2 regions of the Kitasatospora sp. NPDC092039 genome follow, and region 1 is predicted to be linked to the other one. Evidence: riboswitches for the same ligand, from Rfam matches in the RefSeq annotation. Region 1 holds a riboswitch; the other holds the start of a gene.

Region 1 (3,361 bases):
CGCCCCCGACGCGGCCGTCGACTTCCTGGCGAACAGCCAGTGCGCGGACGGCGGCTACCCGGTCTCCTTCGGCCAGGCGACCTGTGCCAGCGACCCGGACGCCACCGCGCTGGCCGCCCAGGCGCTCGCCGCCACTGGCCGTGCCGCCAAGGCGAACGGGGGCCTCGGCTGGCTCGTCGCGCACCAGAACGCCGACGGCGGGTTCGCGGCCTCCGGGGCAACCGCCTCCAACGCCAACACCACCGGCCTGGCCACCCAGGCGCTGCTCTCCGGCGGGCGTTACAGCACCGGTCTCAAGGGCTGGAGCCGGCTGGTGAAGTTCCAGCAGGGCTGCTCCGCCGACCCGGCGGTCCGCGGCGCCGTCGCCTACGACGCGTCCGGCTTCAACGCGGGCAACGGTGCCCGGGCCACCGCGCAGGCCGTGCTCGGCCTGGCGGGCGCCCCGCTGGCCACCCTGTCTTCCGCCGGGGCACGCCCGGACGCGCCCACCCTGGCCTGCCCGGCCCCGGCCACCCGCTGAGACGGTGAACCACTGATTCCGCGAGGAGAGTTCCGATGACCGACACCCCCACGCCGGCCCGCCCCGTTCGCCGGATGCTCGGGTCGATCGCCGCCGCGGCGGCCCTCACCGCGAGCCTGCTCGGCGTCTCCGCCGTGCACGCCCCGCAGGCCCAAGCGGCGGCCTGCAGCGGAACCACCGGCGTCACCGTCGTGGTCGACTTCACCGCTGTCGGCGGCGGCATCGAGACCGGCTGCGCGCCCGGCGACCCCGCCAGCGGGCTCGCCGCGCTCACCGGCGCCGGGTTCTCGTACGCCTTCCACCCGCGCTTCCCGGGCTTCGTCTGCAAGATCAACGCACTGCCCGCCACCTGCACCAACCCCACGGGCAACGCCTACTGGTCGTACTGGCACGCCCAGCACGGCGGTGCCTGGTCGTACAGCAATCTGGGCGCGGGCAGCTACAACCCGGCTCCCGGCGACGTCGAGGGCTGGTCCTTCGGCGCCGGCGCTCAGCCGGGCATCACGGCGCCCTGACGTTCGGAAGCGCACGCGTGCCTCGGCCCCTTCCCCGCGCGGGGAAGGGGCAGCGGATCACGGGGCTCAAGCGGTATGGATCTCCGCCATCCGAGCGGTGAGCCAATTGGCCTGACGGATCGTTGACTCGTCCTCAGGCGCCGTGATCTGATGAAACGTTTGTAGCCCTCGGCATTCAGGGGAAGCCGGTCCAACTCCGGCGCTGACCCGCAACCGTGGACCCACCTCGTGTGGGTGAGCCGGAATGCCTGAACCGAGGGCCTGTTCACACAGCACGTGCGTCGTCGCGGACTACGACGCAGTCAGAACGGTCCTTGCCGAGAGTGACCGTCGGCTGCGCCGTGGCCTCCTGCGTCGACCGACCAGGGAGTCTTCGTGAGGGTCAGCAGCGGTAACACACGTCACAGAAGCCGGCACGTCGCGTCCCTGGTCGGGGCCGTCGCGGTCGCAGTCTGCGGCACGGTCCTGATCGGCAACCCCGGGGCCGCGGCCGCCGGCCCACCGAATCCGCCCGCCGGAAGGGCCCCCGACGCGGTCAAGGCCGGTGCGTACCTCACCGACCCGGCCCGGCTCATCGACGGCCGCTACTACGAGGGCTTCCCGGGCTTCGCCGACTTCGGCCTCACGATCGACGGAGCGTACGCCCTCGCTGCTACCGGCACCGACGACGCGGCGCTACGCAAGATCGTCGACTTCCTGGACCAGCAGGGCAAGGACCCCAACGAGCGGACCGTCAACGACTGGACCGCCATCGGCACCGAGTACGCGGGCGGCGGTTCGATCGGCAAGGAGGCGCTGCTCGCCGAGATCGCCGGCCGAAACCCGCGGGCCTTCGGCGGCCACGACCTGATCGCCGCCCTGGACCAGACCGTCTGCGCCAAGGCCGACCAGAACACCGGCTGCGCGGACGCGGGCAACTACACCTACGCCACCTCGGTGTTCTCCCAGGCGCTCGGCATCCTGGCGCAGCTGCGCGCCGACGACGCGGCGAACGCCGCCGCTCCGATCACGTACCTGAAGCGCCTCCAGCACGCGGACGGCTCCTGGCCGAGCCTCATCCCCGCTGCCGGCGACTCCGACGTGGACAGCACGGCCATGGCCGTCATGACCCTGGCCCTCGTGCCCGGGGACGAGGCGGCGCAGGCGGTCGACAAGGGGCTCGGCTGGCTCGCCGCTCGGCAGCTGCCCGACGGCGGCTTCCCCGGTGCGGCCGGCGACTCCACCAACTCGGCCGCGCTCGCAGTCCAGGGCATGACGCTGCGCAAGGCCACCTACGGCGGGCAGATCGCCAAGGCGCTCGACTTCCTCGCCGGCCAGCAGAACGGCGACGGGGGCTTCAACGTCGCCTCCGCCGGGCAGCGAGGCTCGGACGTCCGCGCGTCCACGCAGGTGATCGGCGGTGCCACCGGGATCTCCTTCGGCACGCTGTCCCGGAACCTCGGCGGCACGCCGACCCCGACGGGCACGCCGACCGGGAGCCCTACTGGCACGCCGACGTCGACTCCGACCGGCACGCCGACGGGGAGCCCCACCGGCACGCCGACGTCGACTCCGACCGGCACGCCGACTGGAAGCCCCACGGGGACGCCGTCGGGGACTCCCACCGGCACGCCGAGCCCGACGGGCTCGCCCACCCCCACCGGATCCACTTCGTCCGCCGCCGCTCCCGTGACCAGCGGCGGCCCGACCACCTGGCCGGCCGGCGGCATCGATGCCCCGGCCGGAGGCGGCGGTGCCCCCGCCGAGGGCGTGGCGGCGCGGACCGGTTCCGGCAATCTGGCCAGCACCGGCACCCCGGCCCTGGCCCTGACCGCGGGCGCCGGTCTGCTGACCGCCCTCGGCGCAGTGGCCGTCCTGGTCGCCCGCCGCCGCACCGCGGCCACCCCGGGGCGGCACCGGTGAGCCGGGGGCTCGGCAGCCGGCTCGGTCGGCTGTCCGGGGCGGCGGCGGTGACCCTCGCCCTCGCCTTCGGCGGCGTCGCCGTGGGCGCAGCCCCGGCTGTTGCGGCGCCGTTGCCGATGGATCAGTGCACCACGACCTCCGGGGTCGTACTCGCGGTGGACTTCGGGAAGTGGGGCGGCCCGCTGCTGCGCTCCTGCGGGACCACCCCGACCACCGGCTACGCCCTGCTCAACCAGGGCGGCTGGAAGACTGCCGGCACCGGGCACGACGGCCCGGCGTTCATCTGCCGGATCGGCTACAGCGGCTTCCAGAGCGGCAAGCAGTATCCGACCCCGGACCAGGACAAGTGCGTCCTGACGCCCCCGGCCACCGCCTACTGGTCGTACTGGCACGCCGACCCCGGGCAGAACGACTGGTCGTACAG
Region 2 (3,361 bases), on a different contig from region 1:
GCCGAGGGACCAGCCGTACAGGATCACCTTGCCCGCGCCGCTGTCGAGCGCCAGCCGGACCGCCGACTCGACGTCGCGCCACTCGGTCTCGCCGAAGTGGCTGAGCCCGTCCGGGGAGTCGGGGGCGCCCCGGTCACCGCGGTAGGTGACGGCGAGGGCGGGCAGGCCGAGCCGGTCGAGCACGGGGAGCACCGGGAGGGTCTGCTGGCGGTCGGCCTCGGGGCCGTGCACCAGGATCACCCAGGTGCCGCGCTTGCCGTGGAGCCGCCAGGCGGGCAGCGCGCCGAGCTCGCCGTCGGCGGCGGTGTCGGCGAAGGCCAGGCCGAGCGCCTCGGAGGGGTCGCCGAGGTGGACCCGGGGGGTGAAGCGGACTTCGGTGCCGGGGGCGAGGGTGCCCCGGTCGGCGCGGACCAGCCGACGGGTGACGCCCCGTTCGTCGCCGTGCAGGACCTCCTCGACCACCGCGTGCCCGCCGTCCGCCCACTCGACCGCCCAGCGGCCGGGGCGCAGGCTCGCGGGGCCGCGGGTGAAGGTGACCCGGCCGGGGGCGAGGCCGCGGACCACCACCGGCGCCGACTCCTGGACGGCGGGCGCCGGACGGACCATCCGCTCGGAGGCCCGACGGCCGATCACCAGCACGGCGGCCCCGGCCGCGGTGGCTCCGACCGCGGCGGCCGCCACGACGGCGGCGGTTCCCCAACGCATATCGCTCCCCGCTCTGTTGCTCTCGGACCGGACGGTGTTCGAGCACCAGTTCACCGGCACCCCGCCCGGGCGGCCACCCGGATGGGCCGTCCGGGTCGCCCGGGCGGCGGTCGGGCGGACCCGAGGAGGGGACGGTCGGGAGGGCGACCGCCCGGGCCGGTGCCGCTGTCGGCGCCTGCCGGTGCCGGGCGATCCCACGGGGTGTCAGCGGGCCGGCGTGTGACCAACCCCTCCGTGACCTCGGTTGACTCCCGGTTCGGCCCCGTGATGGGATCCTGGGGCCAAACGGAGGCATGGAGAGGAAGCCGGTGGAAGTCCGGCGCGGTCCCGCCACTGTCACCGGGGAGCACGCTCGGAACATCGCCACGGCGGGCCGTCGACGGCCGCTGGAAGGCTCCGGGAGTGCGTTCGACCCGGAAGCCAGGAGACTCTCGCCCCCGTCACGTCGATCCAGGGCGCGGACCCTGAGTGAGGACACGCACGCGATGCAGGCTGCCCCGCCCGGCCGGACTCCGAGCTGCCTTCCGCCGTGCGGCCGATGACCCCGCCCACCGCCTCCGCCGCTCCGCGCCCGCTGACCCGCGCCGCCGCGTTCGCGCTCGGCGCCGCCGCGGGCTACGCCGCCGACACCCGCTTCGCCGACCCCCGCCGGGGCCACCCGGTGGCCGTCTTCGGCAGCGCCGCGACCCGGCTGGAGCGCCGGCTGTGGCGCGACGGCCGCGCCGCCGGCGCCGGCTACACGGCGCTGTGCGTGGGCGCGGTCGCGGCGGGCGCGCTCGCCCTGGACCGTACGGTGGGCCGGCGCCCGCTGGGCCGGGCCGCGCTGGCGGCGGCCGCGACCTGGACCGTGCTCGGCGGCACCTCGCTGACCCGGGAGGCGCGCACCATCGGCCGCTCGCTCGCCGCGGGCGACCTCGCGGCCGCCCGGGAGCGGCTGCCGCACCTGTGCGGGCGGGACCCGAGCGCGCTGGACGGGCAGCAGATCGCCCGGGCCGTGGTCGAGTCGGTGGCCGAGAACACCGCCGACGCCGTGGTGAACGCGCTGGCCTGGGGCACCCTGGCCGGCACCCCCGGACTGCTGGCCTTCCGCGCCGTGAACACCCTGGACGCCATGGTGGGCCACCGCTCGCCGCGCTACGCCCGGTTCGGCTGGGCCTCGGCCCGGCTGGACGACCTGGCGGGCTGGCCCGGCGCCCGGCTCACGGCGCTGCTGACGGTGGCCGCCGCGCCCGAACCCCGGACCGCCTGGCGGGTCTGGCGGCGCGACGGCTCCGCTCACCCGAGCCCGAACGCGGGCCAGGCCGAGGCGGCGTTCGCCGGCGCGGTGGGCGTGCGGCTGGGCGGGACGCTGCGGTACGGCATGGGAGGCCCCCCGGGCGAAGCCTGGGGGAGGGTGGAGGACCGGCCGGTGCTGGGCGCGGAGCTGCGCCCGGTCACGGTGGACGACATCGAACGGGCCTGCGCGCTCTCCCGGCGGGTGGGCGCACTGGCGCTGGGTACGACGGTCGCGGGGCACGTCCTGCTGCGGACGCTGCTGAGCAGGAGGGGGCGGGCATGACGAACGCGCTGCTGGTCGCGGGGACGACCTCGGACGCGGGCAAGAGCGTGGTGACGGCCGGGATCTGCCGTTGGCTCGCCCGCCAGGGCGTGCGGGTCGCGCCGTTCAAGGCGCAGAACATGTCGCTCAACTCCTTCGTCACCGCCGACGGCGCCGAGATCGGCCGCGCCCAGGCGATGCAGGCGCAGGCCGCCCGGGTGGAGCCGGAGGCGGCGATGAACCCGGTGCTGCTCAAGCCCGGCGCGGACGGCCGCAGCCAGGTGGTGCTGCTCGGCCGGCCGGTGGCCGAGGTGGGCGCGCTGGACTACCGCGAGCGCAAGCCCGTCCTGCTGGAGCGCGCCCTGGAGTGCCTGGCCGACCTGCGCCGCCGCTACGACGTGGTGGTCTGCGAGGGCGCGGGCTCGCCGGCCGAGATCAACCTGCGCGACCGCGACATCGCCAACATGGGCCTGGCCACGGCCGCCGCCCTGCCGGTGGTGGTGGTCGGGGACATCGACCGCGGCGGGGTCTTCGCCGCGATGTACGGGACGCTGGCGCTGCTGTCGGCGGAGGACCAGCGGCACGTGGCGGGCTGGTTCGTCAACAAGTTCCGCGGCGACTCCCGGCTGCTGGCGCCCGGGCTGGAGATGCTGCACGAGCTGACCGGACGTCCGGTGCTGGGCACCCTGCCGATGCTGCCCGGGCTCTGGCTGGACGCCGAGGACTCGCTGGACCTGTCCACGGTGGTCGACCGGACGGACGGGCCCGGACCGCTCGGCGCGGACGTGCTGCGGGTGGCCGTGGTGCGCTTCCCCCGGCTGTCCAACTTCACCGACCTGGACGCGCTCGCGCAGGAGCCGGGCGTACTGGTCCGCTGGGCGACCAGGCCGGAGGAGCTGGCCGACGCCGACCTGGTGGTGCTGCCCGGCACCCGGGCCACCGTCGCGGACCTCGCCTGGCTGCGCGAGCGCGGCCTGGAACCGGCCCTGAAGGCACGGGCGGCGGCCGGACTGCCGGTCCTCGGGGTCTGCGGCGGCTACCAGATGCTGGCGCACTCCATCGTGGACGAGGTCGAGTCGAAGGCGGGCGCCGTCGACGGGCTCGGCCTGCTGCCGACCC

The links. A riboswitch is a leader RNA that binds a small molecule or an ion and turns the genes downstream of it on or off. The one in region 1 is predicted to bind cobalamin.
Region 2: another riboswitch for cobalamin. It lies ahead of ACIQI7_RS19125 (cobalamin biosynthesis protein); the one in region 1 lies ahead of ACIQI7_RS15270 (prenyltransferase/squalene oxidase repeat-containing protein).

What each region holds. Positions count from the first base shown of each region.
Region 1 covers NZ_JBIVSD010000006.1:315,931-319,291, forward strand. Annotated here, with positions in the region: gene ACIQI7_RS15260 (prenyltransferase/squalene oxidase repeat-containing protein) at 1-520, shown strand, start outside; gene ACIQI7_RS15265 (flagellar hook-length control protein FliK) at 556-1,035, shown strand; cobalamin riboswitch at 1,178-1,304, shown strand; partial or broken gene ACIQI7_RS15270 (prenyltransferase/squalene oxidase repeat-containing protein) at 1,531-2,937, shown strand; gene ACIQI7_RS15275 (hypothetical protein) at 2,934-3,361, shown strand, end outside.
Region 2 covers NZ_JBIVSD010000009.1:74,972-78,332, forward strand. Annotated here, with positions in the region: gene ACIQI7_RS19120 (alpha/beta hydrolase family protein) at 1-705, opposite strand, end outside; cobalamin riboswitch at 1,003-1,136, shown strand; gene ACIQI7_RS19125 (cobalamin biosynthesis protein) at 1,244-2,263, shown strand; gene ACIQI7_RS19130 (cobyric acid synthase) at 2,260-3,361, shown strand, end outside.